Regions from separate parts of the Mycobacterium montefiorense genome, predicted to be linked through region 2. Evidence: predicted binding sites of a transcription regulator. Region 2 holds the regulator's gene; each other region holds the start of a gene.
What was found. The regulator LexA, encoded in region 2, represses DNA repair genes until DNA is damaged. The targets are predictions, from matches to a motif close to CGAACANNTGTTCG.
Positions count from the first base shown of each region.

Region 1 (10,204 bases), on a different contig from region 2:
CGACCTGCTTGCCGAGTTCGCCCGCCAGCGGGCTCGCGGTCTGCTGCGCTTCGGCCATGGCCGAGGCGTAGACGGCGTCGAAGTCGTTGCGACCGCTCTGGTGCGCTACCTGCTGCGCCTGTCCCTTGCCCTCGGCGGTGAGGCCGGGGCCCGGCGGATCGGTGTTGATGATTCCGTCGGCGTCGGCTTGGGTCTGCGCGTTTCGGACGAACGTCAGCGTGATGCCGCGGGCCTGCGCCGATCCGCCGCAAGCACCGACGAGGAGCGTTGCGGTGAGTACGGCCATTAACTTGGCGGTCTTTCCGATCATGCTGCGCGTGGCCATGTCGAATAGCCTGCCCTGCCGACAGCCCCAGGGGGAAGGGTTTGCAATGGTTGGGTGCAGAAAAGCTTGAATTTGCAGATCCGGAGGAGACGCGCATGGCGATTGACCCGAGTGCTATCGGTGCAGTGACCGAGCCGATGTTGTTCGAATGGACCGACCGGGACACGCTGCTGTACGCCCTTGGCGTCGGCGCGGGGCTCGACGACCTGTCGTTCACCACCGAGAACAGCCACGAGATCACCCAGCAGGTGCTGCCCACCTACGCGGTGATCTGCTGTCCCGCGTTCGGTGCGGCGGGCAAGATCGGAAAGTTCAACTGGGCCATGCTGCTACACGGCTCGCAAGGCATCCGGCTGCACGCGCCGCTGCCGGCGGCGGGCAAGCTGTCGGTCGTCACCGAGGTCACAGACATTCAGGACAAGGGCGAGGGCAAGAACGCGGTCGTGATGCTGCGCGGCCGCGGCACCGACCCGGATTCGCAAGCGCTGATCGCCGAGACATCGACCACCTTTGTCGTCCGGGGCGCCGGCGGTTTCGGCGGGCAGCCGGGTCAACGCCCGATTGCCCCGGAATTTCCGGACCGTGAGCCCGACATCAAGGTTGCCTTGTCCACTCGCGAGGATCAGGCGCTGATCTACCGGCTGTCCGGTGACCGCAACCCGCTGCACAGCGACCCGTGGTTCGCCCGGGAGCTGGCCGGGTTCCCCAAGCCGATCCTGCACGGGCTGTGCAGCTATGGGGTGGCGGGCCGCGCGCTGGTCACGGAGCTCGGCAAGGGCCTCGCGGCCAACATCACTTCGATCGATTCGCGCTTCAGCTCGCCGGTGTTCCCGGGCGAGACGTTGACGACGCTGATCTGGCGCACCGATCCGGGCAAGGCGGTCTTCCGTACCGAGGCTTCTGGCGCCGAAGGCGCCGAGGCCGGGCGGATCGTGCTCGACGACGGCGCGGTCGAATACGCGGCGGACTAGTTCCCGGCGTCAGCTAGCCGGCGGGCCAGACGCCCGACGAACTCGGCCGTGCTGGCCGGACTATCCAGCGCGAATAGCGCGGCGGTGGCCCGGTCGCCATCGTCGTTGTGCCGCACAATGATTGGTATCCCGTCATCGTGCACCGCGTCGAACGCATCCTCGTCGGTGATGTCGTCGCCGAGATAGACCGGTGTCAAAGGTGTCGACCCGGGCAAGTGATTGAGCACCCAGCGCAGGGTTGCGCCCTTGTCCCAATCGACATCCGGACGCAGCTCGATGACTTCGCGGCCGGTGGTCACCCGCAGTGCGTCGCGCTGACCCGCCGCGCGCACCGCTGCCGTCACCTCACCGATGCGGTCTCGTGCGGCGTTGCGATAGTGCACCGACACGCCAAACCGTTTGTGCTCCACCCTGACACCGGGAATCGACCCGAGTCGCTCGCCTAGCTGGGCGGCCGCGGATTCCAGCATCGGAATGGCCGCGGCCGCGGCGTCGTTTTGATGGTGGGTGCCATCGGGTGCGGTCAACTCGAATCCGTGGCTGCCGGCATACCAGATGCCCGGCAGGCCGACGCGTGCCGTGACGTCGGCAAGGTCGCGGCCGGACAGTACCGCGACCGGGCAGCGCGCGGCCAACTGCTGCAGCGCCGTGGCGGCACCGGCGACAAGGCACGCCGAGTCCGGATCGTTGACGATGTCGGATAGCGTGCCGTCGAAGTCGAAGAACACCGCCGGCTGCCGCGCATCCAGGCCCTCGTCGAGCAGCTGCGACGCGTCGGGCAGCTGCGACATTCGCCGGTCCCCGGTGCGCACGGCGATGTCACTGCCGTCCTTGGCGTCGATCACCAACGCGAACCCGGCCTCGCGCGCGGCCTTGGCCACCGCCGCGCTCGCCGCGACGACGACGCAGCGTCCCGCCAGTACGCCCAGCCGCTCGGCGGCCGCGGCCGGGTCCTCGGCATGCACGGTGACGTCGACACCGGCCTCACGCAGCTGCTTCACCAGCGCCGAGTCGGCGTCTTGGTCAAACAGCACCGCGTCATGGCGGCGCGGGTCGATGGTGACCGATGGCATTGATCAACCCTCTCACGGTCATCAACGCCGCCCGGCTTGGGTCAGTGGCGTGCTCGCGCCCACGGGCGGCTGGGCGGTACCCGTGGGGCAGCGCCGGGGGCCCGGCGTTTGCGGCGATCCTTGGTGAACAGCAGGACGGAGTCTTGGCTGAGCGCCGTCAGGTGCGCCATCTCCCGTTCGATCCCGGCGGCGAGCTGCCCGAGCTCGGGGGCGGCGTCGTAGCCGGCGGTGATACCGAAGATCAGCTCATCGCCGTAGCTCAACACCGCGACCCCGCTGGACAGCTGCGAAGCCGTCGGGGGGATGGGTAGCAGGCGTTCGACGGTGGCGTCCATCAGCCTCAACCGATGACGTGGCCCGGCTGCGTTGGTGGCCAGCGTGACGATGCCCGGTTGCGGAAGCCGGCTCAGTGTCAGTTGAAGCGCCTTGGCGCACAATGTAAATGGCATGAAGCTGGTTGCCAGGTCTGCAATGTTGACGCTCTGCTTTATCGGCCTGGGTTTGTTCAAGCTGTTGTGCACGATCCGCAGCCGCCGCACCGGATCGTCGTGCTCGACGGGCAGGTATCTGTTCTCCAGGGTGCGCAGCGAGCCCGCGCGCGGTTGTTCGCGACGGTGCAGCAGTACGGCCCGGAAGCCCTCGGTGATGGCGGCGAGCGCGACGTCGTTGGTGGTCACCCGGAACTTGGCGCACACCGCGTCGACGGCGGCGAGGGGAACGCGCACCGTGCCGTAGCGACGCATGGTGACTGCCGGTTCGTTCGACGACATCCGTGCCACCGACCAGACCGTACCGGCCAGGGTGTTCGTGACGGTGCCGGCGACGGCCGAAGCATGCCAGAGCGCATCGGCCCAGCCCCGCTTCCGGGCTTGTATCGAATCCTGTTTAGGCTCAGCATGATTGGCAAATATCTCGCTGTCGGCGCCGTCGCAGAGTCTGGTGAGAAGGTGGGCGGCAGGGACGGCGTCGGCGAGGTAGTGATGGACCTTCATCAAGATTGCCCACTTGCCCTTGAGGCCTTCGATAACCCAGCACTCCCACAGCGGGCGGTCCAATTCGAGGGGACGCTCGCATGCGTGAGCGATCGCCCCTGACAGGTCTGCTTCATCGCCCGGGCGCCCAACCGCGACGCGGCGCAGGTGATGGGTGAGGTCGAATCCCGGATCGTCGATCCATTGCCGGGCACCGCGCAGCGAGTGGGTCCGCAACACCTGGCGGCACTGCGGGATGGACTGAATACGTTCTGCAAGAAGGGATTTCAGCTGCCCAAGATCGGGGACGGCGCCTTCGATGATGGCGACCGCGCCGGTCGCCAGGCTCGCTTGCCGGCCGGAGTCCGCCGCGGTGCGTAAACCCGCGTCCAATGCCGTTATCAGCTGTCCCATTTTGATTCCCGCCCGTGGTTGCCCCGTACCAGTATCTGTCGCCACGCCCCATCGCGATAGATCTCTGTCCGTTAACTCTCTGTTTAGAAGTTGAAGACCTGTTTAACAACCGCTTTAACAACCGAGCGTGAAATCGAACATACATTCGATAGACTGTTCGGGTGGGTTTCAGCAATGAGCCGCGAAGCTGGGCGGAAATGGAGCGGCTGCTCGACAGCAAGCCGCGGCACGCCGGCACGCCGATTGCGCAGGAACCTCCGACAGAGGCGCCCTGGTCGCGCAAGCGCGGGATGTACGAGCCGCCGAACCAGCGGCGGGGTCGCTCGTCCGTCGCCTATGCCGAGCTGCACGCGCATTCGGCGTACAGCTTCCTGGACGGGGCCAGCACGCCCGAGGAGATGGTCGAGGAGGCCGCCCGGTTGGGCTTGCGTGCGCTGGCGCTGACCGACCACAACGGTCTGTACGGGGCGGTGCGGTTCGCCGAGGCGGCCGTTGAACTCGACATGCGTACCGTGTTCGGCGCCGAGCTGTCGCTGGGCGCCGCGTCGGTTTCGCAGGCTCGTACCGAGAACCCGGACCCGCCCGGACCGCATTTGCTGGTGCTGGCCCGCGGTCCGGAGGGCTACCGGCGGCTGTCGCGGCAGCTGGCCGCCGCGCATCTGGCCGGCGGTGAGAAGGGCAAGCCGCGCTTCGACATCGACACGCTGACCGAGGCCGCCGATGGGCACTGGCACATCCTGACGGGATGCCGTAAAGGCCATGTACGCCAAGCGCTTTCCGATGGCGGGCCACAAGCCGCAGAGCGGGCGCTGGCCGATCTGGTGGACCGCTTCGGGGCGCGGCGGGTCAGTGTCGAGCTGACCCACCATGGCCAGCCGCTCGACGACGAACGCAATGGGGCACTGGCCGGGATCGCGCCGCGGTTCGGGGTCGGCACCGTCGCTACCACCGGAGCGCATTTCGCGGGCCCGTCGCGACGCCGGCTGGCCATGGCGATGGGTGCCATCCGGGCCCGGCAGTCGTTGGACTCAGCTGCGGGATGGCTGGCCCCGCTGGCGGGTTCGCATCTGCGATCCGGTGAGGAGATGGCCCGGCTGTTCGCGCAGCACCCCGAGGCGGTGACTGCCGCTGCCGAACTCGGCGAGCAGTGCGCGTTCGGGCTGGCGCTCATCGCGCCGCAGCTGCCGCCGTTCGACGTGCCCGAACCGCACACCGAGGACAGCTGGTTGCGGCAGTTGACGATGGCGGGGGCGCGGGATCGCTACGGGCTCCCCGAGGGCGCGCCGCGAGCGTACGCCCAGATCGAGTATGAGCTGAAAGTTATTGCCCAACTGACATTTCCGGGCTACTTCCTGGTGGTGCACGATATCGTCCAGTTCTGCCGGCGCAACAACATCCTGTGCCAGGGCAGGGGATCGGCGGCCAACTCCGCGGTCTGTTACGCCCTTGGGGTCACCGCGGTTGATCCGGTGGTCAACGAGCTGTTGTTCGAGCGCTTCCTGTCTCCCGCCCGCGACGGGCCGCCCGATATCGACATGGACATCGAGTCGAATCAGCGCGAGAAGGTCATCCAGTACGTCTACGACAAATACGGCCGGGATTACGCTGCTCAGGTTGCCAACGTCATCACCTACCGCGGGCGAATCGCGGTGCGCGACATGGCCCGTGCCTTGGGATTCTCGCAGGGTCAGCAGGACGCTTGGAGTAAGCAGATCAGCCACTGGAACGGGTTGGCGGACTCGCCGGATATCGAGGACATCCCGCCACAGGTGATCGAGCTTGCCAACCAGATCCGGAACCTGCCGCGGCATATGGGCATTCATTCCGGCGGCATGGTGATCTGTGATCGCCCGATCGCCGACGTCTGCCCGGTGGAGTGGGCGCGGATGGAGAACCGCAGTGTCCTGCAATGGGACAAAGACGACTGTGCGGCCATCGGGTTGGTGAAGTTCGACCTACTCGGGCTGGGCATGCTCTCGGCGCTGCACTACGCGAAAGACCTGGTGGCCGAGCACAAAGACATCGAGGTCGACCTGGCCCGCCTCGACCTCTCCGAACCCGCGGTATACGAGATGCTGCAGCGCGCCGATTCCGTCGGCGTGTTCCAGGTGGAGTCGCGCGCACAGATGGCCACCCTGCCCAGGCTGAAGCCGCGGGTGTTCTACGACCTGGTGGTCGAGGTCGCGCTGATCCGCCCCGGACCCATCCAGGGCGGTTCGGTGCATCCCTACATCCGGCGGCGCAACGGCATCGACCCGGTCGTCTACGACCATCCGTCCATGGAATCGGCGCTGCGAAAGACACTGGGAGTGCCGCTCTTTCAGGAGCAGCTGATGCAGCTCGCGGTCGACTGCGCCGGGTTCTCCGCCGCCGAGGCCGACCAGCTGCGGCGCGCCATGGGATCCAAGCGCTCCACCGAACGCATGCAACGGCTGCGCGGCCGGTTCTACGACGGCATGCGCAGATTGCACGGCGCCACCGACCAGGTGATCGACCGGACTTACGAAAAGCTGGAGGCGTTCGCCAATTTCGGCTTCCCGGAAAGCCATGCGCTGTCCTTTGCGTCGCTGGTGTTTTACTCGTCATGGTTCAAGCTGCACCACCCGGCCGCGTTCTGCGCCGCGCTGCTGCGTGCGCAGCCGATGGGTTTCTATTCACCGCAGTCACTGGTGGCCGACGCGCGCCGGCACGGCGTGCTGGTGCACGGCCCGGACGTCAACGCCAGCCTGGCGCATGCCACCCTCGAGAACGCGGGGACGGAGGTTCGCCTCGGGCTGGGCGCCGTCCGTCATATCGGTGACGACCTTGCCGAGCAGCTGGTCGATGAGCGAAAGGCCAACGGCGCGTTTGCTTCTCTGCTTGATCTGACCACCCGACTGCAGCTTTCCGTGCCGCAGACCGAGGCGTTGGCGACGGCCGGGGCGCTGGGCTGCTTCGGGACGTCGCGGCGCGAGGCGCTGTGGGCGGCCGGGGCCGCGGCAGCGGGGCGGCCGGATCGGCTGCCCGGGGTGGGCTCGTCGTCGCACATCCCGGCGCTGCCCGGGATGACTGCGCTGGAACTGGCCGCCGCCGACGTGTGGGCCACCGGCATCTCCCCGGACAGCTACCCGACCCAGTTCCTGCGGGCCGACCTGGACGCGATGGGGGTGGTGCCCGCCGACGCGCTGGGGTCGGTGCCCGACGGCGATCGGGTGCTGATCGCCGGTGCGGTGACCCATCGGCAGCGACCCGCCACGGCGCAGGGCGTCACATTCGTCAACCTCGAAGACGAGACCGGGATGGTCAACGTGCTCTGCACGCCGGGGGTGTGGGCGCGACACCGCAAGCTGGCGAACACCGCACCGGCGCTGCTGATCCGCGGTCAGGTCCAAAACGCCAGCGGCGCAATCACCGTGGTGGCCGAGCGGCTGGGCCGCATCACCTTGGCGGTCGGCTCCAAGTCCCGCGATTTCCGCTAAACACGCAATATGTCCTGGTGTGTACTGATTCAATGTTTTATGAGCGTCGAAACTAAATGCAAGTTTGCTCGCCATGGCGCTGCAATATTGGGTTGCGCTGCGGCGTTATTACTTCCTAACGCGGTCGCCAGCGCTGATCCGCCCGACCCGCACCAGCCGGACATGACCAAAGGTTTCTGCCCGGGCGGTCGCTGGGGCTGGGGCAATTTGGCCGTCTGTGATGGCGAAAAGTACCCCGACGGGTCGTATTGGCACCAGTGGATGAAAACCTGGGCGGTCGGTCCTCAGTTCTACTACGACTGCGTCAGCGGCGACGAGCCTCTCCCGGGGCCGCCACCGCCTGGCGGCTGTGGCGGAGCGATTGCGCCCGATGCGCCGCCCCCACCCCCGAGCTGATGCCTTCGCGCGCGAACGAACGGCGAAAATCTCGCCCTGAGTGCACGTTCGGCGCGCAGAGCCCACGTATAACCTCCACACATGACCCTCAACTTGTCCGTCGACGAACTGCTTTCCACCACCCGCTCGGTGCGCAAACGCCTCGACTTCGACAAGCCGCTGCCTCGCGAAGTCCTGATGGACTGCCTCGAGCTGGCGCTGCAGGCGCCCACCGGCTCCAACGCGCAGGGCTGGCAGTGGGTGTTCGTCGAAGACGCTGACAAGAAGAAGGCGATCGCCGACATCTACCTGGGCCATGCCCGCGACTACCTCACCTCGCCGATGCGCGAATACGCCGAGGGTGACACCCGTGGTGAGCGGATGCCGAAGGTCAAGGATTCCGCGATGTACCTCGCCGAGCACATGCATGAGGCGCCGGTGCTGATGATCCCGTGCCTGGAAGGCCGCGAAGACAAGTCGGCGTTGGGTGGGGTCTCGTTCTGGGCGTCGCTGTTCCCGGCGGTCTGGAGCTTCTGCCTGGCGCTGCGCTCCCGCGGTCTGGGTTCCTGCTGGACGACGCTGCACCTGCTTGGTGACGGCGAACGCAAGGCCGCCGAGGTGCTCGGCATTCCCCACGAGCGGTTCAGCCAGGGTGGGCTGTTCCCGATCGCCTACACCAAGGGCACCGACTTCCGGCCGGCCAGGCGGCTACCGGCCGAGACTCTGACGCACTGGAACACCTGGTAACTCAGGGCCGCAGCGGCCATACCTCGACGACCCCCTGCGCGACCGCACACGGGGTCTGGCTCACCCGCTCGATCGCCGCGTCGATGTTCTCGGCCTCGATCACTGCGAACCCCGCGATCGGCAACGGCGATCGAAGGAACGCGCCCGGCTCGATCGATACCCCCGCGCCGTCCGGATTGCGCACCTGGACGGGGTTGCCGGCGCGGCCGACGAGCGCGCCGGACGAGCTGAGTTCGTCGTCGCGGGCGTGCGCGGCCCGTCGCCGGTCGTCGCTCAATTGGCGGTATCCGGCCTCGTCGCCGTAGCCGATCGTGATGAAGGTGGGCATATCAATGCTGACTCGCGGCGGGACCAGGATTCATCGCTACGTCGCCCCGGAGTAGCCGTGCTGGCGCCAGGCCTCGTAGATCGCGATCGCCGCGGCGTTGGACAGGTTCAGTGAACGCCGGCCTGACAGCATCGGGATGCGCACCCGCGCGGTGATGTGACTGTCGGCCAGGGTTTGCGCGTCCAGCCCATCGGGTTCGGGACCGAACATCAACACGTCGCCGGGCCGGTAGGCGATGTCGGCGTACGACGTCGACGCATGCGCGGTGAACGCGATCACCCGCGCCGGCATCAGCACGTCCCACGCGGCGGCCAGCGTCGGGTGCACCGTCACCGACGCCAGGTCGTGATAGTCCAATCCGGCGCGGCGCACCTTGGGTTCGGACAGGTCGAAGCCCATCGGCTCAATCAGATGCAATTCGGCGCCGGTGGCGGCGGCCGTCCGGATGGCGTTACCCGTATTAGGCGCGATGCGTGGCGAGTAGAACATCAGCCGGAACACCACGCCATCCTCACACGGGCGATAATGCAGGCATGGTCGAGCAGAGCATCTGGATGCAGAAGGTCGCTGCCGATCCGGGGCATTCGGACTGGTACATCGAGCGCTTCCGTGCCATGTCCCGCGCCGGTGACGATCTGGCCGGCGAGGCTCGCTTCGTGGACGCGATGGTGCCGCGCGGCGCCCGCATCCTCGATGCCGGCTGCGGCCCCGGCCGGTTGGGCGGCCACCTGGCCACGGCCGGTCATCATGTGGTCGGAGTCGACGTCGATCCGGCGCTCATCGCAGCGGCCGAGCAGGATTATCCGGGTCCGCAGTGGCTCGTCGGCGACCTGGCCGAGCTGGATTTGCCCGCGCGCGGCATCGCCGACCCGTTCGACGTCATCGTGTCCGCCGGCAATGTCATGGCGTTCCTGGCCCCGAATACCCGGGGTCAGGTGCTGCGCCGGCTGCGTGCCCACGTCGCCGACGACGGTCGAGCCGCAATCGGCTTCGGTGCCGGCCGCGACTATGAGTTCGCCGACTTTCTCGGCGACGCCGCCGCCGCGGGATTCGCGCCCGATCTGTTGCTATCCACTTGGGATCTGCGGCCGTTCGCCGACGATTCCGACTTCCTGGTCGCAATTCTTCGGCCCGCGTAGGCCCCTAGCTCTCTGCTCAGTAACGATTCTGGTGACCCAGGCCGCGGGCTGTCATACTCGTCGAATTGCCACGCGTTTACCGCTCGCGCGTCTCGGCGCGGGGGGAGCGGAATAAAAGCAGGAAGTTCATGAGCCTCTCGTTTCATTCGACGCGCAGTGTGAGCGCAGCGGTCAATCGCGCCGTTGTGACCACATGACCATGTTCAACCGTCCGGCCACCCCGGCCGAGGCGGCGCCCACCGAGTTCGCCGAGGTATCCGCCGCTGGGGGGGCTCCGGCCAAACGCCCGCCTGCCTGGTCGCTGAGCAACTGGCCGGTCCGGTGGAAGGTGCTGGCGATCGTGCTGGTTCCGCTGATCCTGGCGGCGGTTTTCGGCGGGCTGCGGGTGAACACCGCGATGTCG
Region 1 covers NZ_JACKVL010000009.1:143,160-153,363, forward strand. Annotated here, with positions in the region: gene H7K34_RS08305 (histidine phosphatase family protein) at 1-325, opposite strand, end outside; gene H7K34_RS08310 (MaoC family dehydratase) at 421-1,296, shown strand; gene otsB (trehalose-phosphatase) at 1,293-2,369, opposite strand; gene H7K34_RS08320 (wax ester/triacylglycerol synthase domain-containing protein) at 2,411-3,754, opposite strand; gene H7K34_RS08325 (error-prone DNA polymerase) at 3,916-7,212, shown strand; gene H7K34_RS08330 (hypothetical protein) at 7,252-7,608, shown strand; gene H7K34_RS08335 (nitroreductase family protein) at 7,690-8,334, shown strand; gene H7K34_RS08340 (YciI family protein) at 8,336-8,662, opposite strand; gene H7K34_RS08345 (tRNA (cytidine(34)-2'-O)-methyltransferase) at 8,699-9,163, opposite strand; gene H7K34_RS08350 (class I SAM-dependent methyltransferase) at 9,196-9,801, shown strand; gene H7K34_RS26890 (hypothetical protein) at 9,995-10,204, shown strand, end outside.
Region 1: a site for LexA is predicted at 3,889-3,902, ahead of H7K34_RS08325 (error-prone DNA polymerase). Genes of this name have one in related genera too.

Region 2 (10,204 bases):
CTTCCACATCACGGCGGCTACAGCCCGCTGGGTCCGTGCGATGCGCCTGCGCGCGGGTGGCCGCCTGCCGGGTAAGGACCCCGGCCAGTGCGGCACTTCGCGCCGGATCCTCGATGGCCACGACCGCCTGTAGGTCGGCGCGGCGCCCATAGAGCCGGCGGCCTTCCAGCACCGCGGCGGCGGCCAGCGGCGATGCCGACGGATCGTCGACCGTCCCACTCGCGCCGCAGCCGTCCACGCAATGCCAGCGCCCGCCGCGGGCCACCCGATCCACGACATGCGCCGCCCACAGCTCAATGTTGTACTCCGCCAACATCTCTGCGAGCATCGCGCAGAGCTGCCGGTACTCGTCATTGCAGCGCGGACAGTCGGCGCCCTCGTCGTTGACGATCACGACGATCACCGCCTCGGGCTCGGCCGCGGCAGCAACCTCGACAAGGTGTCCGACCCGGTCGGCGAGCTCCTCGCAGAGGTCGACCCTCAGCACCGCTTCCAGCTCGCCACCGTCCAACGACACCAAGACCAATGAATCCTCCGGAACAAAGCCGAGAACGGCGGGTAGCGCAGCAACCAGCGCTCCCGGGCGGTTGAGTTCAAAATCGGGCGAATGCGGTGTCATGAGGCCTAACGCTGATGGCCGCCACCGTCAGAACGCGCTCGCGCAAGGCAATTGAGCTTTCGGTCTGTGGAGAAAGTCTCGACTGTGGGCTCTATCGTCTATCTCATGGGATCGATGCAGGAATACGACATGGTCGTGATCGGCTCGGGGCCCGGCGGACAGAAAGCCGCCATCGCCTCGGCCAAGCTCGGCAAATCGGTCGCGATCGTCGAACGCGGCCAAATGCTGGGCGGCGTCTGCGTCCAAACCGGCACCATCCCGTCAAAGACGTTGCGTGAGGCGGTGCTCTACCTCACCGGAATGAGCCAACGCGAACTCTACGGCGCGAGCTACCGCGTCAAGGAGAAGATCACCCCGGCCGACCTGCTGGCCCGCACTCAGCATGTGATCGGCAAGGAGGTCGACGTGGTGCGCAATCAGTTGATGCGCAACCGGATCGACCTGCTGATCGGCCACGCGCGGTTCATCGACGCGCACACGATCGAGGTCGAAGATCCCTCTCGGCGCGAAAAGCTAACCATCAGTGGCAAATACGTCGTGATCGCCAGCGGTACCAGGCCGGCACGGCCGTCCGGCGTCGAGTTCGACGAAGACCGAGTGCTCGATTCCGACGGGATTCTCGACCTCAAGGCGCTGCCGGCCTCGATGGTGGTGGTCGGCGCCGGTGTGATCGGCATCGAATACGCGTCGATGTTCGCCGCGCTGGGCACCAAGGTGACCGTCGTGGAAAAGCGCGGCGACATGCTCGACTTCTGCGACCCCGAGGTCGTCGAGGCGCTGAAGTTCCATCTGCGCGACTTGGCGGTGACCTTCCGGTTCGGTGAGGAGGTGACCGCGGTCGACGTCGGTTCGGCCGGCACCATCACAACCCTGGCCAGTGGCAAGCAGATCCCCGCGGAAACGGTGATGTATTCCGCCGGGCGGCAGGGGCAGACCGACCACCTGGATCTGCACAACGCCGAGCTGGAATCCGACAACCGCGGCCGAATTTTCGTCGACGATAACTTCGCGACGAAGGTGCCCCACATCTACGCCGTCGGCGACGTCATCGGCTTCCCCGCATTGGCCGCAACCTCGATGGAACAGGGCCGCCTGGCCGCCTACCACGCGTTCGGGGAAGCGTGCGACGGCATCACCGACCTGCAGCCGATCGGCATCTACTCGATTCCCGAAATCTCCTACGTCGGTGCCACCGAGGTGGAGCTGACCAAGAACTCGATCCCCTACGAGGTGGGCATAGCTCGCTACCGGGAGCTGGCTCGCGGTCAGATCGCGGGTGATTCCTACGGCATGCTCAAGCTGCTGGTGTCCACCGACGACCTCAAAGTGCTCGGGGTGCACATCTTCGGCACCAGCGCGACCGAGATGGTCCACATCGGGCAGGCCGTGATGGGCTGCGGCGGCACCGTCGAATATCTGGTCGACGCGGTGTTCAACTACCCGACGTTCTCCGAGGCTTACAAGGTCGCCGCACTCGACGTAATGAACAAAGTGCGCGCACTCAACGAGTTCCGCCGCTGACGGTTAGCAGGTGCCGTCGAAGTCGACCGGCACCGGATCGCCCGGACCGCCGGCTTCGGCGCGGGCCAGCAGCGCGGCAGTGTGCTCATCGAACGGCGCGGAGTAGGACACGTTCTCGGCGCAACCGCCGCGCTCAAATCCACCGATCAGCCCGACGACGGTAGTGCCGCTGACCCACGGCGCGCCGCTGGTGCCGCCGACCAGTCCCTGGCATACCAGTGAGGGAAATCCGCCGTCGGTGACAGCGGTGTTGCCCTGACATCCGATCGGCGAGCCACCCACGCCGCTCGGATAGCCCACCACGGAGACACGACTGCTGGGAGGCGGAGCCGTGCCGAGGGTTAGCGCCAAGCCTTCACTCGACTCGACGGAACCGCCGTGCTCGCTGTTGACCCGGGCGATCGCGTAATCGGCGTGCGGATCTTTGCTGGCGACCCACCGCGGATCCAGATAGACGCTGTCCGCCTTCCAAAGATCGGGTGGCGCACCGTCACCGGACAGACCAGGCACAAAGGTGATCTGAGCAGCTCCGGCCAGGCAGTGCGCGGCGGTCAGGACCAGTTTTCCGGCCGTGGAATGCAGCACCGAACCCGTGCACACGTGCTGGGTGCTGCCATCCAGAAAGATTGCTCCTACCCGCCTGTCCGGGTCCACCGGACCCGCAACCGCGCCCGGCTCGGGCTGGCTCAGATGTTGGACGGGCCCGCTCGTCTTCGTTGCCGGTGTCGTAGTGGGCAACGACACATGCAGCACCGGACGGTCACACGACGCCAGTAACGTCGCGAGGCCGACAATCGGGCAGAGCAGCAGCATCGGGACGCGCATCGGATCCCATCATGCCCGACCACAGGTCCGGAAGCGGAATTCGACGCATCGCGCTGCGACACCTAGATTTGCTGGCAGATCCGGTGCCACCGGAATTGTTCCTTCTGGATTACGTTCGTGCGTCAAGCTGTTTCCATTACTGATGCCCGTTGATTCGGGGGACACTGGCTAGGGCACCCTGGAAGGACCCCGAGAGGAGGCAAACTCGATGTCCGACGAGCACCAAGACGACGATCTCTATTACCAGCCAGGGCAACCCGGCATGTACGAGCTGGAGTTCCCGGCGCCCCAGTTGGTGACATCGGACGGCCGCGGACCGGTGTTGGTGCACGCTTTGGAGGGTTTCTCGGACGCCGGGCATGCGATTCGGCTGGCCGCGACCCACCTGAAGGCCGCGCTGGACACCGAGCTGGTCGCGTCGTTCGCGATCGACGAATTGCTGGACTACCGCTCGCGGCGGCCGCTGATGACCTTCAAGACCGATCACTTCACCAACTATGACGACCCGGAGCTGAGCCTGTACGCGCTGCGCGACAGCGTCGGCACTCCATTTCTGTTGTTGGCGGGCATGGAGCCGGATCTCAAGTGGGAGAGGTTCATCACCGCGGTCCGGCTGCTGGCCGAGCGGCTGGGGGTACGCCAAACCATCGGCCTGGGCACCGTTCCGATGGCTGTTCCGCACACCCGGCCCATCACGCTGACGGCGCACTCCACCAACCGCGACCTGATCAGCGACTTCCAGCCGTGGATTGCGGAGATCCAGGTCCCCGGCAGTGCGTCAAACCTGCTGGAATACCGGATGGGTGAGCACGGGCATGAGGTGGTCGGTTTCACCGTCCACGTGCCGCACTACCTGACGCAGACCGACTACCCCGCCGCCGCCCAGGCGCTGCTCGAGCAGGTCGCCAAAACCGGGTCGCTGGACCTGCCGCTGTCGGCGCTGACCGAGGCTGCGGCAGAGATCCGTGGCAAGATCGACGAGCAGGTGGAAGCCAGTGCCGAAGTAGCCCAAGTGGTGGCTGCACTCGAGCGCCAGTACGATGCGTTCATCGACGCTCAGGAAAACAGGTCATTACTAACACGCGATGAAGACCTGCCTAGCGGCGACGAGCTTGGGGCCGAGTTCGAGCGGTTCCTAGCCCAGCAGGCGGAAAAGAAGCGCGACGGCGACGACCCGGCTTAAACGCCTCAGCGGGCGCGACGACAAGGGTGGCGAGATGACTGAGCGGAAGCGCAAGAGCAATCTTCGCCCGGTGCGCGAAGTAACTACCCCCTCGCTCGAGTTCCGCACCATCCACGGGTACAAGCGGGCCTACCGAATCGCCGGCTCCGGGCCGGCGATTCTGTTAATTCACGGCATCGGCGACAACTCCACGACGTGGAATACCGTGCAAGCCAAGCTCGCTCAGCGGTATACAGTGATCGCCCCCGATCTGCTCGGCCATGGGCAGTCCGACAAGCCGCGCGCCGACTACTCGGTCGCCGCATACGCCAACGGGATGCGCGACCTGCTCTCCGTGCTCGAAATCGAGCGCGTGACCATCGTCGGACATTCGCTCGGCGGTGGGGTGGCGATGCAATTCGCTTACCAGTTCCCACATCTGGTCGACCGGCTGATCCTGGTCTCCGCGGGCGGCGTCACCAAAGACGTCAACGTCGTATTCCGGTTGGCCTCGCTGCCGGTGGGCACCGAGGCGCTGGCGCTGCTGCGGCTGCCGCTGGTGCTGCCGGCAGTACAGCTGGCGGGCCGGCTCGCGGGCCTGGCGATCGGATCGACCGGCCTGGGCCGCGATCTGCCGAACGTGCTGCGGATTCTGGACGACCTACCCGAACCGACGGCCTCGTCGGCGTTCAGCAGGACGCTGCGGGCCGTGGTGGACTGGCGCGGCCAGATCGTCACGATGCTGGATCGATGTTATTTGACCGAGACCATCCCGGTGCAGATCGTGTGGGGCACCAAGGATGCGGTGGTTTCCGTCCGGCACGCATGGATGGCCCACGCCGCGATGCCAGGCTCGCGCCTGGAGATCTTTGCCGGCTCCGGCCACTTTCCATTCCACGAAGACCCGGCACGCTTCATCGACGTCGTCCAGCGCTTCATCGACAGCACCGCCCCTGCCCAACACGATCAGGGCGCGCTTCGTGAGTTGCTGCGTACCGGCAGCGGCGAACGCACCGTCACGGGTCCGGCCGACACGCGCGTCGCGGTGCTCAACGCGATGGGTTCCGACGAGCGCAGCGCCACCTGAGGCCCCCTCGGCGTTGACCCGCCCCGTACAGTCGGCCCATGGGGATCGATGTGACGGTGTTGCGTGTCTTCACCGACCGGGCCGGAAAATTCGGCAATCCACTGGGCGTGGTCGACGCCAAACAGGTCGCTCTCGCCGATCGCCAGGCGCTGGCAGCCCAATTAGGTTACAGCGAAACGGTATTCGTCGATCTTCCGGCCGGCGGCTCAACCACAGCGCAGGTCACCATCTACACTCCGCGCATCGAAATTCCGTTCGCCGGGCACCCGTCAGTGGGCGCGCCGTGGTGGCTGCGCGCCAACGGTACGCCGATCAACACGCTGCAGGTACCAGCCGGCATTGTGCAGGTGCACTACGCGGGTGACCTGGTGGGCATCAGCGCCCGCTCGGACTGGGCTCCCGTGTTCGCAGTGCACGAATTCGATTCCGTCGAGCAGCTTCTGGCGGCCGACCCAGACGATTTTCCCGACGACACCGCGCACTACCTGTGGGCCTGGATCGATGAGTCCGCCGGGGCGCTGCGTTCCCGGATGTTCGCGGCAAATCTCGGTGTACCCGAAGACGAAGCGACCGGCTCGGCAGCGATGCGGATTACCGACCATCTTAGCCGCGACCTGAGCATCACCCAGGGCAGAGGATCGATGCTGGAAACTGTCTGGAGTCCCGAGAGCTGGGTTCGGGTGGCTGGCCGCGTCGTCAACGACGGTGTGACACAACTGGACTGAAGGATACTCGGCCAGCCGAGGCCGCTGGGAATTCAGGACTTCCGCTGCAACTCCGCGGCAAGATGATGCTGCATGGGTTGCCCGACCGCACCCATTTGTACCGAGTACGTAAGCTGGTCGCCGTCGAGGCGGATGGAACGACCAAGCGCGGAAACCTCTTTGGCGGTCGGCGTCAAACCGATCGACGTGGTGGCCAGCTCGATTTCGATGACATCGCCGGTCGACCGGTAGGAACCGACCTCGATTTCGGTGACCCCGCTGGGGTGAGCCAGAACCAGCTCGACGTGGCCGGGTTCGGGCACCCGAAGATAGCCGGTCTCGGCGTGCAGCGGTTTGCCGTCGGCCAGCGCTTTGGTCTTTTGCGCGTAGGCCAGAAACGGTTTGCCCACATGGGAAAACACAACTTCTTCGAGATACTCGAAGGGCTGGATCGTCGGATATTCGCCCGCACCGCGACCAGCCCAGGTGCCGAGCAGCGGCGCGAGCGCCTCGAGATCCGGATGCAGGTCACCAGGCATGAATTCAGCCTAGTCCGGTGCCGACCAGTACCGTTGCGCCCGAGTCACGCGGCGGACCATCAGGTGGGTGTCGATACCTTGCGGTGCTGGCGCAGCGCCTCGATCTCGCGTTCGAAATCGTCGGCCGAAGAGAAGGACCGGTAAACCGACGCGAAGCGCAGGTACGCCACCTCGTCCAGGTCACGCAACGGCCCCAGGATCGCCAAGCCGACCTCGTGACTGGGAATCTCGGGCGAGCCGGCGGCACGGACGGTGTCTTCCACCTGCTGCGCCAGCAGGTTCAGCGCGTCCTCGTCCACCTGACGGCCCTGGCACGCGCGGCGCACCCCTTTGACGACCTTTTCGCGGCTGAACGGCTCGGTGACTCCGCTGCGCTTCACCACGGCCAGGACCGCGGTTTCTACCGTGGTGAACCGTCGCCCGCACTCCGGGCACGATCGGCGGCGCCGAATGGCTTGGCCTTCATCGGTTTCCCGCGAGTCAATTACCCGGGAATCGGGATGGCGGCAGAACGGACAATGCATGACCGCTCCTTCGCGGGGCCGGCATCTCGCAGAACACTCCGAGCGTACCCGTGCGCTCCCCCGCCGAGCCAATGTAGCCGCGCCACGGGTGCTGGTAGCGGTGCGAGGACTGAGCGGCGTTGGCGTAGAGCGGTTTTCGTACGGCGTCGCCGCGCCGTCAGCCGACCGGCGCGATCAGGGTCTGGCCGGCGGCCAGTGACGGCGAGTTCAGGTTGTTGAGTTCGCGAATGCGGTCGGCAACCTGGCGCGCCGGCGCTTCGGGCGCTACCCGGTGTGCGACGTCTTGAAGGGACTCGCCCGGCTCGACCTGCACGACGGACAGCCTGTCCGGTACGGGAGCGGCGGCGGAGTCACCGTTGGCGATCTGACCGAGATTCGCGACCAGACCCAGCCAGAGCGTGATGATCCCGGCCATCAGGGCCAGCCCCAGCGTCGTCCCCAGTGTGGCCGGACGGCGGCGATGCGGCGTGGCCGACATCGCTACCCCGGTACCGCGGTACCGCATTGGCGCGCCGGCCGGCCGCGACTGCACGGACCGGCGCGACCGCAGCGCGCGTTCCTGGTCGTAGCGAGGCCGTGCAACCAGCCCATCGCTCGGGCGCCGCACGTTGTTGGTCCGCGGTGAGACTGTGTGCATGAGCGTCATGTGCGTTCCTCCGGTCAACTAATCCTCGCTCGTGTGTTCGACACTATCGCTCGTGTGTTCGAAATCCGAACATTTGAGCGGAGCGTGTCGCACGAGCAAAACGCTAGACCACGCCACCGACAACCTCCATCGGTCGCTATCACTGCCATCACGCACAAATACCCGGTCTTTTCGAGAGTTACACCATTGTTATTCGCAAAAGTTGCGCGGATCACTGTTTCGGGAGACACGAAGGGACGACACGCTAGTCGAACACATGTTTGATTCTCGGCTTCCAGGGGGTTACATTCAGTGCCATGAGCGACAGCAACGACACCTCAGCCACCGGCCCCGAAGGCCGGTTGCATTCCGTGGATTCATCGCTTACCCAGCGGCAACGCACTATCTTGAACGTCATCCGTCAATCGGTGACCACCCGTGGATATCCGCCCAGCATCAGGGAGATCGGCGATGCCGTCGGGCTGACTTCGACGTCCTCGGTGGCTCACCAACTGCGTACTCTGGAACGCAAGGGATTTCTGCGCCGCGACCCGAACCGCCCCCGGGCCGTCGATGTTCGCGGCGCCGATGACCTCGTTGCGGCGGCGCCGGCCACCGAGGTCGCCGGATCCGACGCGTTGCCAGAGCCGACGTTCGTCCCCGTGCTCGGGCGCATCGCGGCCGGTGGACCGATCTTGGCCGAAGAAGCCGTCGAGGATGTCTTCCCGCTCCCCCGCGAATTGGTCGGCGAGGGCACCCTCTTCCTGCTCAAGGTGGTCGGCGACTCGATGATCGAAGCCGCGATCTGCGACGGCGACTGGGTCGTCGTGCGGCAACAGAATGTCGCCGACAACGGCGACATCGTCGCCGCCATGATCGACGGTGAGGCCACCGTCAAGACGTTCAAGCGCGCGGGGGGTCAAGTGTGGCTGATGCCGCACAACCCGGCGTTCGATCCCATCCCCGGCAATGACGCGACCGTGCTCGGCAAGGTCGTCACGGTGATCCGCAAGGTCTAGTGCCGCGAAAGTTCGCTATCTAGTCGGCCTTGATGAAGCCGTTGACCAGCGCGGCTTCCTCGCTGGACAAGAACACTTCGGCGAGCGTGTCGCGATAGAGGTCGCTATCCGGGGTGTAATAGAGGCCGAAGCGGGTGCTCGCCTTGATCGGATAACCGTCGGGAATCAGATACGGGTCATCCAGAGGCAGGTGGATCGTCGGACGTCCGGCCGGGCCTAGTGCCCCGAGGGCGGCTGCCGACTCGAAGTCTGACTCGTCGTCAGCGTCCGCGGCGGCGTGCCGTCCGCCACGCGATGCAGCGCCTACCGCGGCGGCGAGGCCGGCCGCGACATCATCCGCAGCGGCAGCACCGGGCGTGACGCCGCTTGCGGCGGCAAGATCGGGCGGCGTATGCGGCACGGCCACGTCGGGATAGGCCGCCTCCGCATCGTCGGCACCCGGATAGCCCGCCTCCGCATCGTCGGCACTCGGATAGCCCGCCTCCGCATACGGGGTGTCTTCCTCGGCGGCGTCAGGGTAGGCGGCTTCCGGAACGCTCGCATCGGTGTATTCAGTGTCCGGATCGGCGCGCTCCGACACTTCGACATCATCCAGGTAGCCGGCTTGGAGTATCTCATCGCCATAGCCGGCCTCGGTGAGATCGTCCGCCGACACCACATGGATGGAATCGGTGTCGACCGTGTCGGGATCCTGGTCGTCGACCCCTAACTGATCCCACTCTTCCTCGGATACGGATTCGTCGGCGTAACCGGCCGCGGCATCTTCGTCCAGTTCGACCGTTTCGGGTGAATGCGGCCACCTGACTCGCGGGGCGTCGTCGTCGTGGTGCTCCAGTGAGTGCACGTCGCCATAGGACAAGTGCTCGGTCGTGGCATCGGCGTAGTCGGGCCCCCAGCGCGGCTCACCCGAGTCGTCGTAGCCACCGACGTCGACGTCGCGATCGAGGTTGTAGGGCGCGGCATTGCGCTCGGCGCGATGCCGGCGCCACCGCAACGCCACGAACACCGCCAGCAGCACCAGAACCAGCAGCGGGACCAGGGCGAACAGGTACCACCAGCTCCAGGTGAACCACTTGTTGGAGTGCTGCGGCATTGCCGAACCACTCGGCTGGTTTTGTCCCGACACCTGCAGGCCCGACAACAGCGGAGCCAGGTTCGCCGGGTCGGTGGAGAAGGTGTTCTTCGCGCGGTTCCACGAGATCTTGCCGCCGGTGAACTTCTGCGAGATCACGTCGCCGTCGACGGTCTGATCGCCGACCGGGGCACCCAGCTTGCCGGTGGGACCGCGCAGCTTGTCCCAGGCCGCCTTCATCGCTCCGCGCACGACGAAGGCACCGTGGTCAGAGCTCCAGAAAATCACCGGCTTGTCGGCTGCCGAGAACGTCGCGATCCGGCTGTTGGGGCTGACGCCGCCGTCGGACTCGTTGGCGATCGGGAAGCCCAGGTCGCTGCTGACCGGGCCACCCACCGACTCGTACTTGGCCAGAATGTCGCTTTCCAGGGCGTTCGCGCCGTTCGCCGGGCTGAAGAACACCTTGCCGCCGGCAAAGTTCTGGGCGATTCCGTCGCCGCCGATCGG
Region 2 covers NZ_JACKVL010000013.1:584,687-594,890, reverse strand. Annotated here, with positions in the region: gene H7K34_RS16140 (DUF4192 domain-containing protein) at 1-619, opposite strand, end outside; gene sthA (Si-specific NAD(P)(+) transhydrogenase) at 734-2,140, shown strand; gene H7K34_RS16130 (trypsin-like serine peptidase) at 2,144-2,965, opposite strand; gene H7K34_RS16125 (proteasome assembly chaperone family protein) at 3,174-4,148, shown strand; gene H7K34_RS16120 (alpha/beta fold hydrolase) at 4,183-5,214, shown strand; gene H7K34_RS16115 (PhzF family phenazine biosynthesis protein) at 5,253-5,939, shown strand; gene H7K34_RS16110 (peroxynitrite isomerase) at 5,972-6,457, opposite strand; gene nrdR (transcriptional regulator NrdR) at 6,517-6,981, opposite strand; gene H7K34_RS16100 (LysM peptidoglycan-binding domain-containing protein) at 7,139-7,627, opposite strand; gene lexA (transcriptional repressor LexA) at 7,924-8,625, shown strand; gene H7K34_RS16090 (LGFP repeat-containing protein) at 8,645-10,204, opposite strand, start outside.

Region 3 (10,204 bases), on a different contig from region 2:
CCCGCATGCGCGCGCTAAACGTCGGGCTGGCGTAGAGCTCGTCGACCATCTGCGACCAGCCGGGAAACACGTTGGGCGCGTTGGCCAGTAGCCGGAAAACGTTGAGGTTGCCGCGCCGGTCTGCCCACTCGCGAATGGACTCGGGCTGCTGGTCGAGGTCGGCGAGCTCGATGCGTGTCATGGTTTCACTGTGCCGCGAGGGTGAACGTCCAGTCCAGCGTGACGAAGGGTTCGTCGACTTTGGTTCCATCCGGCGCGATGCCCGGCTGTTGGCGCGTGAAGTCGGCCTTCAACGAATCCTGCGCCGAGAACACCGCGTCGCAGTCGATGTACGGGTCGTCTTTGAGGAATAGCTGGGTGATTAGCGACTGGTAGCCGTCGGCCTGGAACCAGAAGTGCACATGTTGAGGGCGCATCACGGATCGATTGGCGGCGCGCATGATCTCCCCGCACGGGCCGTCGGTGGGCACCGGGTAATAGCGCGGCGTGATCGAGCGATACCAGAATTCACCGTCGTCGTTGGTGGTCAGCAGCGCGCGCATGGCGAACTCGCCGTGCAGCTGCTCGGTCAGCTGAACATCGTAGAACCCGGTGCCGTCGCTATGCCAGGTGTCGACCTTCGCGCCTCTAATGGGCTCACCGCTTTCGTCGACGACGCGGGCCGTCACGAACATCGGGGTTCCCGCGACGCCGTTGGAGATGTCGGCCCCGTTGGGGACGGTCGGGCGGCCCTCGACGTAGAACGGGCCCAGCAGCGCGGAGTCGGTGGCCGATCCGCCGGGGTTCTCGTTCATGGTGTCCAGCAGCATCGACAGCCCGAGGATGTCGGAGAGCAGCACCACCTCTTGACGGGTGGGGCTGGAGATTTTGCCGAGCCGTTCGACGAAGTCCATTGCGGTGAACCATTCGTCGCCGGTCAGCCGCACCTCCCGGGCGAAGTCGTGCAGATGCTGGGTCAAGCTTTGGAAAAGTTGGCGAAAGCGATCGTCGGTGGATGTGTCGAAGGTCTTCAGCACTTCGTCGGTAATCGTCTCTTCGGTGAGATTGGTCGCCATTGTGGTTGCCTTCCTTAGGGATTGATCACGACGCGGCCGGATACCTGGCTGGCGACCGCTTGATAGGCTGCCGCGCTGTCGTCGAGGGAGTAGCGCGCGGTGATGGGCAGTGGGCGAAAGTCGCCGGATTCGAAGTGGGGCCGGAGCTGCTCCAGGATGTGCGCGCAGTCGACGACACTGAGTTTGCCGCTGTCGATGCCCAGGATGCGGGTTTCGTTGCGGTACAACGCTCTTATATCGATGTCAACCTTTGGCGAGCCCACCGCACTGATGACCACCAGCCGGCCGCGGTGCGCAAGGGAGGCCAGTGCTGCGTTCGTCGTCACGCCGCCGACCGCGTCGTAGACGACGCCGACTCCGCTGCCTTTGGTGAGCCGTCTGATTTCGGCGGCGACGTCGGTGTCCAGGGCGAGGAACTCGTCGATCACCTTGGCGGCGGGTGTTTCCGGCTCAGGTTTGCGACGGCTCACGCCGATCACCGAGGCGCCAAGCGCATGGGCGATCTGGGCGACGGCGCCGCCCACTCCCCCGGAAACGCCGAAAATGGCGATCGTTTCGCCTGTAACCAGTCGCGCCGTCTCGACGGCGCCGGCCCAGGCGGTGACGAAGTTGACGCCGACCGTGGCGGCTTCGTCGAAGCTGAGCGCTTCGGGTTTGCGTGCCAGTGCTTCGATAGGCACTTCTATGAGCTCGGCGTGCGAGCCGTCGCGGGTGAATCCGACGTCGCCGCCGGTGCCCCACACTTCGGCGCCTTCCCAATCGGGTGGGCCACTGACTACGACGCCGGCGAAGTCGCGTCCCGGCGTGCGCGGCAGCAGCGTCCAGTCCATCAGTCCGGCAACATTTTTCACGTCAGAAGGGTTGACGGATGCCGCTTCGACGCGAACGATCGCTTCCTGCCCGGTCGCCGTCGGGTCGGGCAGATCGGCGACGTGCAGGACGCTCGGATCACCGAACGTGTCGAAACGCAAGGCTCGCATGGCTGCTCCTCCAATGAGGTGATGGTCACTTTAGCTGCCAAGCCAAGGAAACACCTCCGAATTGATCGCGTCTAACGTTGAAAATCGATCAGAATGATCGCTGTTCGCGATAGATTGTTGGGATGGAGATGCGGCAGCTGGAGTACTTCGTCACGGTGGCCTCAGAGTTGAACTTTTCTCGGGCGGCCCAGCGGATCCACGTCGTGCAGTCCGCACTGTCGGCGTCGGTAGCGAAACTGGAAAAGGAACTCGGCGTCGAGCTGTTCAACCGGTCAAAGCGCCAGATCGTGCTCACCGCGCCAGGCGAGGTCTTTCTGCAGCATGCCCGCGAAGTCATCCACACTGTGCAGCGGGCGCAGGCGTCCATGGCGGATTATCGCGATCAGCTGACCGGCACCGTCACACTCGGCACCCTGATGTCTTGGGGTGGGTTGAATCTGGCGACCGTACTCGAAGAGTTCCGGCGCCTTCACCCGCTGGTGACGGTTCAGCTGCGCCAAAGCCTCACCGGATCGGCTGGCCATCTGGAGGCGATCGCCGACGGGAAGATGGATCTCGCCCTGGTGTCTCTGTCTGCCTCGCCGTCTCGGCTTGTTGCGGTGCGCGAACTGACCCACGAGCCCATGGTCTTCGTTTGCGAGCCCGGCCATGAGCTGGCGGGTCGCCGGCACGTGAAGTTGGGCGACCTGGACGGGCAGGACTTCATTCAGTTTCCGCGCGGGTGGGGTATTCGCCAGCGCCTGGATGCGGGGTTCGCCGCCGCCGGGGTGCAGCCGACGAGTGCCTACGAGGTCGCCGACTACGCGATCGCCGCCGAACTCGTCAGACACCGACTGGCAGCGACCGTGCTGCCCGTCAGCGCGGCCGAACGATACCCCGACCTACGCGCTATCCCGTTGAGCCCGCCGGTGACGTGGACGCTGTATCTCGCATCCGCCGCGTCGCGAACCGGCGCCGTGACGGCACTCGTCGATACGATCACCCGCTACGTCGAAGGGTGAAATTAACTGTGCTGCATGGGCTCTGCGGCGTACCCCGTCATCGAATTCGGCCCGAGTTGGCTCACGTTAGTGCGCACGTCGGCGCGGATCGCGGTTGGGGTGTTGCCGAGGTCGTCGGGGTGGCGGGCCGGTGGTGCGGGTCTGGTCTTCAGCATTGAATTTCGCGATGCAGTTGCTGCGCGAATTGCGAACGAAATTCTTGATACCCCAACCCGTTTGAGCTTTGATCCGGTGTTGGTCATGACCGGCGGCGGTAAGCTATCTAGTTGGTTGTTGGTGGTGGTTGCGGCTGGAAGGGTTCATACCACCACCAGTTGGCGCGTGCGCCGGTGGGCCCGGGGCACGGTGGGACAGCGGGCGGGGGATGATTCGGCGGGCGCGCGAGTGATCCTGCGCTAAGCGGTCGACCGGAGCTGTCGGCGACGGTGAGGTCGTCGGCGGTTCCGGTGATGGTGATGACGCCGCGGTGGTGCAACCGATGGTGGTGTGGGCATACCAAGACCAGGTTGGACAACTCGGTGGGGCCGCCGTCTTCCCAGTGCCGGATGTGGTGTGCGTGCAGACCGCGGGTGGCGCCACAGCCGGGAACAGCGCACGTTCGGTGGCGGTGCTCGAGCGCGCGACGCAGCCGACGGTTGATCACCCGCATCGCTCGCCCGGCGCCGATGGGTGCGCCGTCACGTTCGAACCAGACTTCACAGGTGGCATCACAGACCAGGTATCGCCGTTCGGCGTCGGTGAGCAACGGACCCAGATGCAGCGCCGCGGCCCGCTGGGCGACATCGACGTGCACGACCACACTGGTGTGATGCCCATGGGGTCGGCGGGCCGCCTCGGCGTCCCACCCCATCTCGACCAGGCGCTTAAACGCCTCGACAGTGCCCGGCAACGACGGCGCCTGATCGCAGGCGCGGTCACCATTGTCGTGATCGTGCTTCCACTCGGCGATCAGCGCATCACGGTGAGAGGCCAGCGCCGCATCGAACTTCGCCGCGTCCAGGTGCGGAAGTTTGATCCGCCAACACGTGAACTCCTCGTCCGAGGTCTGGGTGATCGAGGCCTGCGGGCCTGGCCGGGCAGAATCGGGTTCGGGTCGCGGTTCCAGCTTGACCGCGGTGCGCAACTGGCTGACCGTGGCGACTGCGGCCAGCTCCGCATAGTGCTCATCGGATCCCTCGCCCGCCCACGCCGCGATCACCCCGACCTGATCCAGCGACAGCCGACCCTCCCGCATCCCCGCCACACAGCGCGGAAACTCCGCCAGCCGACGCGCGACGGTGGCGATCTTGTGGGCGGTTGCCGATGAAGCGCCGGTCTTCCAGCCCATCAACGCCGCCACCGACCGCGCGCCGGTGACGCCGCACAGCTCGTCGCGATCTATCTCGGAGGCGATCTCTACGATGCGCCCGTCGATGGCGTTGCGCTGACCGGTCAACTCCGCCAACTCGTCGAACAACACCTCAAGCCGCTCATCAGGGCGCGATCCAACGGCGCTAGACGATGCGGTCCGAGACATGACCCCATCATCGCACCGGGGTACGACAAATTTCGGCCGCCGATCCACGCCGGGAAGCGGCCGTCATCAACTGCCAACAGGTGCTCGACCCCGCGCGATCCACGCCGTCATCTGTCCTCCGCGCAGTCCCAAACCGGCGGCGCCGTAAGGGCTCCGGAGGACCTTGACGCACAATGCACGAATCGGTGCTACGGCCGTGGCGGCAACGCCGCCAGCCAGCCATCGGTAACCAACTCGATCATCTGCCCGTCCGGATCCCGAATGATGGCCATCGCTTCGGACACCGCCTCCTCGACCACCGATCCCCCGCACTTCGCAACCTTCGCCAGCACCGCACCCAGATCGGACACCGACAGCGAGATGTGGGTCAGCCCTACCTCATCCATCACGCGCGTCGGCCCGGCATGCACTTGCCGCTGGGAGTAGTCGATCAACTCCAGCACTAAGCCGTCGCGGACAAGGTAGGTCGCCTTCACCCCAAGCGGCTCGGGCAGCTGCACCACCTGCGCGGTGAGATTGTCGGACGGTTCGAGCTCCCACCAGAACTGGAAGCCGAGCACATTCTCGTAGAACCGGCGTGACCGCTCGGTATCCGCGACGCACAAGCCGACGTGATTGAAGGTCGTTCGGTAGCTACCCATTGCTCCTACTTCAGTCGGCCACTCGAAAGCGTAATAATGCAAAGATAGCCAGAAAGGCAACCCATTGACTCACCGCCCCGACGTGAGCGCCGATGCCCTGGTCGACTTCGACCACCACTCCGACGCGTTCAACCTCAACCAGGACGCGATCCACGCCGACCTGAGACAACGCTGCCCCGTCGCCTGGAATGAGCACTACGACGGATTCTGGTACCTCAGCAGCTACGCCGCGGTGAGCCAATCAGCCAGGGAGGGCGCCACTTTCGCCCACAAGTACGAACCCGACGCCGAAGACGGCGTGAACTACCAAGGCGAGATGGGCGTCCCGCGCCCCGAAGGCCAACCGGCCCTGGGAATCGGCGAGATCGACGGCGAGTACCACCTGGCTCTGAGACACGCCCTGGCCCCGTTCTTCTCCCCCGGCGCCGTCGACAAAATGAAGCCCTTCATGGAGGAGAAAGCCCACGAGTTCCTCGACCAACACATCGAAAACGGCGCGATGGACTTGGTGCTCGACTACGCCAGCCCGGTCCCGGCCATCCTCACGATGAAGTTGATGGGCCTCCCACTCGACAACTGGCACATCTACGCCAGCATGTTCCACAACGTCATGGCCGTCCCGCAAGACAGCCCCAAATATGCCGAAGCCATCGCGAAAGTCCCGGCGATGATGGAAGAAGTCCTCCAACACGCGGCCGCCAGACGGGCCGACAAGAAAGAAGACCTGACCAGCTTCCTGATCCAGTTCGAGTTCGAAGGGCAGCACCTAACAGACGAACAGCTGCTCAACATCCTGTGGAACCTGATCGCCGGCGGCGTCGACACCACCACCTCCCAAACCGCGCTCACGCTAAGGCATCTGGGCACACACCAAGACCTCAGACAGCAACTGATAAACCACCCCGAGCTTTACCGCACCGCCACCGACGAATTCCTGCGCTATTTCAGCGTCAACCGCTCACTCAGCCGCACCGTCACCAAAGACGTCGAACTCAACGGCCAACACCTCAAAAAGAACGACCGGCTCATCATCAGCTGGCTCTCGGCCAACCACGACCAGCAGGAATTCGACAATCCCGACAAAGTCATCCTGGACCGAACACCCAACCGCCACCTTGCTTTTGGGCTCGGCCCGCACCGATGCATCGGCTCACATCTTGCGCGGCTGATGTCCGAGGTGATGGTCAAGGCGGTCCTCGATCGCATCCCCGACTACCAGGTAGACCTAGACAACGCCCACCAATACCTGAGCAACCCGAGCATGACAGGGCTGAGCAAGCTACCGGTCACCTTCACGCCCGGAGGCAAACCCCGAGATCGACGCTAGCGTGCAGCTCACCGGCGTTTCTTCACGCCAGCGTCGATCTCGAGGAAAAGTCGCTGCGGCACAACAGGTGCACACCCGGCACCAAACGCGGTTAAACCACCGCAAGCACCGGCCAGCGACCGCGCACACCGCGGAGTTCGTGCGTGCCTCGGCTCTCGAACGAGAGCCGCGACCCGAGCACCAACGGCGGGACCACACCGGACACGAATACCTCCCCGGGCCCCGCCATCGCCATGATGCGCGCCGCGACATGAACCGCGATCCCGTGCACGTCGTGGTCCACCATCTCCACCTCGCCGGTGTGTAGGCCGGCGCGAACGATGAGTCCGAGGTCTTGCACCGAGTCGCGAATCGCGCACGCGCAGTTGATCGCTCGCGCCGGCCCGTCAAACGTCGCCAAAGCGCCGTCACCGGTGAACTTCACCACCTCGCCTCGCGCACTCAAGACATGCTTTTTCACGATCTCGTTGTGTGCATCGAGCTCGAGCGCCCACGCATCGTCGCCGATAGATTCGGCGCGTTCGGTCGATCCGACGATGTCGGTAAACATCACCGTCGACAGCACCCGGTTGGTCGGCGCGGCGGCGCGCCCCCCGGTGACGAACGATTCGATCTCGTCGACCACCCGGTCGGCATCACCGGCGAACCACACGTCGTCGTCCCCGTCGAGCTCCACCAACCGCGCCTGCGGGATGCGGTCGACGAGATACCGGGCGTGACCGCCCCTGGTATGCCGGTCATCGACGCGATGCAGCAGCAGCGTCGGCGCTTGGATGCTCTCCACTGCGGGCCGAACATCGGTGCGCAGGAAGAGATCGAAGACCTCTGTGAAGTAGCCGGGACCGCCGGACAAGCGCTCACCGCGCGCCCACCACCGCCGCTTGCCGGCATCAGTAGCCCAACTCGGCGCCAAGTTATCGGCCACCCCACCCCTTCCGACGGTGTCGCCGAAGGAGTCGACATACCGGCTGAAGGCCGGCTCGGGCATTCCGTGCGGATAGTCGTCGGCCCGCTGAAAGCGCGCATACGCACTGCACAACACCAGCGACCGCACCCGGTGCGGATGGCTCGCGGCCAGCAGCATGACCGGAAGCGCCGACTCGGACATCCCGAACACCGTCGCGCACTCACTCCCGACGGCGTCGAGCACCGCGACCAGCCCGTCGGTCCACGCCTGCATCGCCGGGCGGTCGTGGATCGGCACCGCGTCCGAGCTGCCTACCCCGAGTAGGTCGGTCGTGATCAGCCGGCTGAACGACGCCAGCCGACGCAGGTGCCCGGCGACGGTCGGCTCGTCCCACAGCAAGTCGATCGGGAACGTGCCGGTGGGGACGAACAGGAGGTCCGGCCCGTTGTCGGCCACGACCTGATAAGCGAGGTGGGCATCGCCGTCTCGCGCATAAACCGTTTCGGGCACGGCCGCCATGCAAGAAGCATGCCACCCTCGCGAACTTGACCGGCGGTCAATCTGGGTCCACTGTCGGGTACATGAGCATCGATGACGACCCGGTCACGACGCTGGACGACCTCAAGAACGACTTGGCGGGCCGGCACAAGTGGACGCCGAGCGGCGGCTCCTCGGTCGACCCCGCGATCGTCGACGCCGACATGGCCGCCCTGGACCGAGACGGCTACGTCATCTGGGAAAACCTGCTGAGCGCCGACGAGTGCCAGCAGATCCGGAACACCGTCACACCCTGGCTCGACCACACCGGGCGCAACGGCTTTGAAGGACGTCGCACCCAGCGCATCTACAGCGTGCTGAGCAGAACGCGCGGGTGCGACCGGCTTGCCGATCATCCGCGGGTGCTGGCGGTGCTCGATCGGCTGCTGATGCCCAACTATCTGCTTTCGGCGTTGCAGGCCATCAACATTCAGCCTGCGGAGTCCGCGCAGCTGCCCCATCACGACGACGGGTTCTACCCGATTCCGCGACCGCGAGCGCCGTTGACCGCCGCGACAATCTGGGCGATCGACGACTTCACCGCCGACAACGGCGCCACGGTGATATTCCCCGGCAGCCATCGCTGGGGCGCGCGCCCGCCCGGACCGGATGACCCGTCAATACCTGTCGTCATGCCCGCCGGCTCCTGCGTCTTCTTCGTCGGAACGACGTGGCACGGCGGCGGCACCAACACCACCGACCGCGCACGACTAGCCGTCACCGCCCAGTACTGCCAACCGTGGCTGCGGCCGATGGAAGCCTTCACCCTGTCGATACCGCGCGACGCCGCGCGAACGGTCTCGCCGGACATTCAGCGCATGATCGGCTACAGCATCCACCCGCCGTTCGTCGGCGCGGTGGACGGCCTGCACCCCTTGCGGTTGTTGGAGCAGCCCCAGTAACACCGCCTACAGTGTGCGTTCATGGGCGACATCACCGAGCAGCTCGCGGACATCGTCGGAGACCACAACCTGCTAGAGGGCGAAGCGATCCCCGACGACTATTGGCATGACGAGGAACTGACGCATCCGCCGCAGCAGCCTGCCTACGTCGCGAAGCCGGCCACCGCCGAGGAGGTCGCACAGCTGCTGAAAGTGGCTACGGAACAACATATTCCGGTGACGGCCCGCGGATCCGGGACCGGCTTGTCGGGTGCGGCGATACCGCGCGCGGACGGGCTGGTCATCTCCTTCGAGCGGATGAACGCCGTCCTCGAGGTCGACACCACCAACCAGGTCGCCGTCGTCCAACCGGGCGTGACGCTGCTCGAACTGGACGCCGCGACCGCCTCGGCAAACCTGCGCTACATGGTGCAACCCGGCGAACTGTCCTCCAGCATCGGCGGCAACGTCGGCACCAACGCCGGCGGCATGCGCGCGGTCAAATACGGCATAGCCCGCAATAACGTGCTCGGCCTGCAAGCCGTGTTGCCGACCGGCGAGATCATCCGCACCGGCGGCAAGATCGCCAAGGTGTCCACCGGCTACGACCTGACCCAGCTGATCGTCGGCTCCGAAGGCACCCTGGCTCTGGCCACCGAGGTGATCGTCAAACTGCATCCGCGGCTTGGCCACAGCGCCACCGTGCTCGCCCCGTTCGCCGACTTCGACCAGGTCATGGAGGCGGTGCCCCAGGTCATCGCCAGCGGCCTCGGCCCCTACATCCTGGAGTACATCGACAACGTGACGATGGCCGCGCTCGTGCACACCCAGAACCTGGAGCTCGGCGTTGCGGACCAGATCCGCGACAGCTGTCAGGCCTATCTCGTTGTGGGACTTGAGAATCGGACAGCGGAACGGCTGGACGAGGATGTCGAGCGGACCGGCGAGCTGGTCGCCGAGCTGGGAGCCCTAGACGCCTATGTGCTCGAAGGCGGCTCGGCGCGCAAGCTGATCGAGGCGCGCGAGAACGCGTTTTGGACGCTGAAGGCGATCGGCGCCGACGACCTGATCGACACGGTCGTGCCCCGCGGCGCGATGCCGAAGTACCTTGCCGCCGTGCGCGGCCTGGCGGCCGCGGTCGCCGGTGGCGCGGTGGGCTGCGGTCACGCCGGCGACGGCAACGTGCACCTGGCGATCTTTTGCCCGGACCCCGACACCCGCAAGAAACTCCTGACGGACATCTTCGCGCTGGCAATGGAGATAGGCGGCGCGATCTCGGGCGAACACGGCCTCGGTCGCGCCAAGGCTCCCTACTGGCGCGAGCTCGAAGACCCGGTCAAGGTCGACCTGCTGCGCCGG
Region 3 covers NZ_JACKVL010000003.1:123,514-133,717, reverse strand. Annotated here, with positions in the region: gene H7K34_RS01390 (carboxymuconolactone decarboxylase family protein) at 1-181, opposite strand, end outside; gene H7K34_RS01385 (dioxygenase family protein) at 186-1,055, opposite strand; gene H7K34_RS01380 (quinone oxidoreductase family protein) at 1,070-2,035, opposite strand; gene H7K34_RS01375 (LysR family transcriptional regulator) at 2,158-3,036, shown strand; gene H7K34_RS01370 (hypothetical protein) at 3,039-3,191, opposite strand; gene H7K34_RS01365 (HNH endonuclease signature motif containing protein) at 3,299-4,552, opposite strand; gene H7K34_RS01360 (VOC family protein) at 4,741-5,193, opposite strand; gene H7K34_RS01355 (cytochrome P450) at 5,258-6,520, shown strand; gene H7K34_RS01350 (adenylate/guanylate cyclase domain-containing protein) at 6,612-7,946, opposite strand; gene H7K34_RS01345 (phytanoyl-CoA dioxygenase family protein) at 8,009-8,866, shown strand; gene H7K34_RS01340 (FAD-binding oxidoreductase) at 8,888-10,204, shown strand, end outside.
Region 3: a site for LexA is predicted at 4,626-4,639, ahead of H7K34_RS01365 (HNH endonuclease signature motif containing protein). Genes of this name have one in related genera too.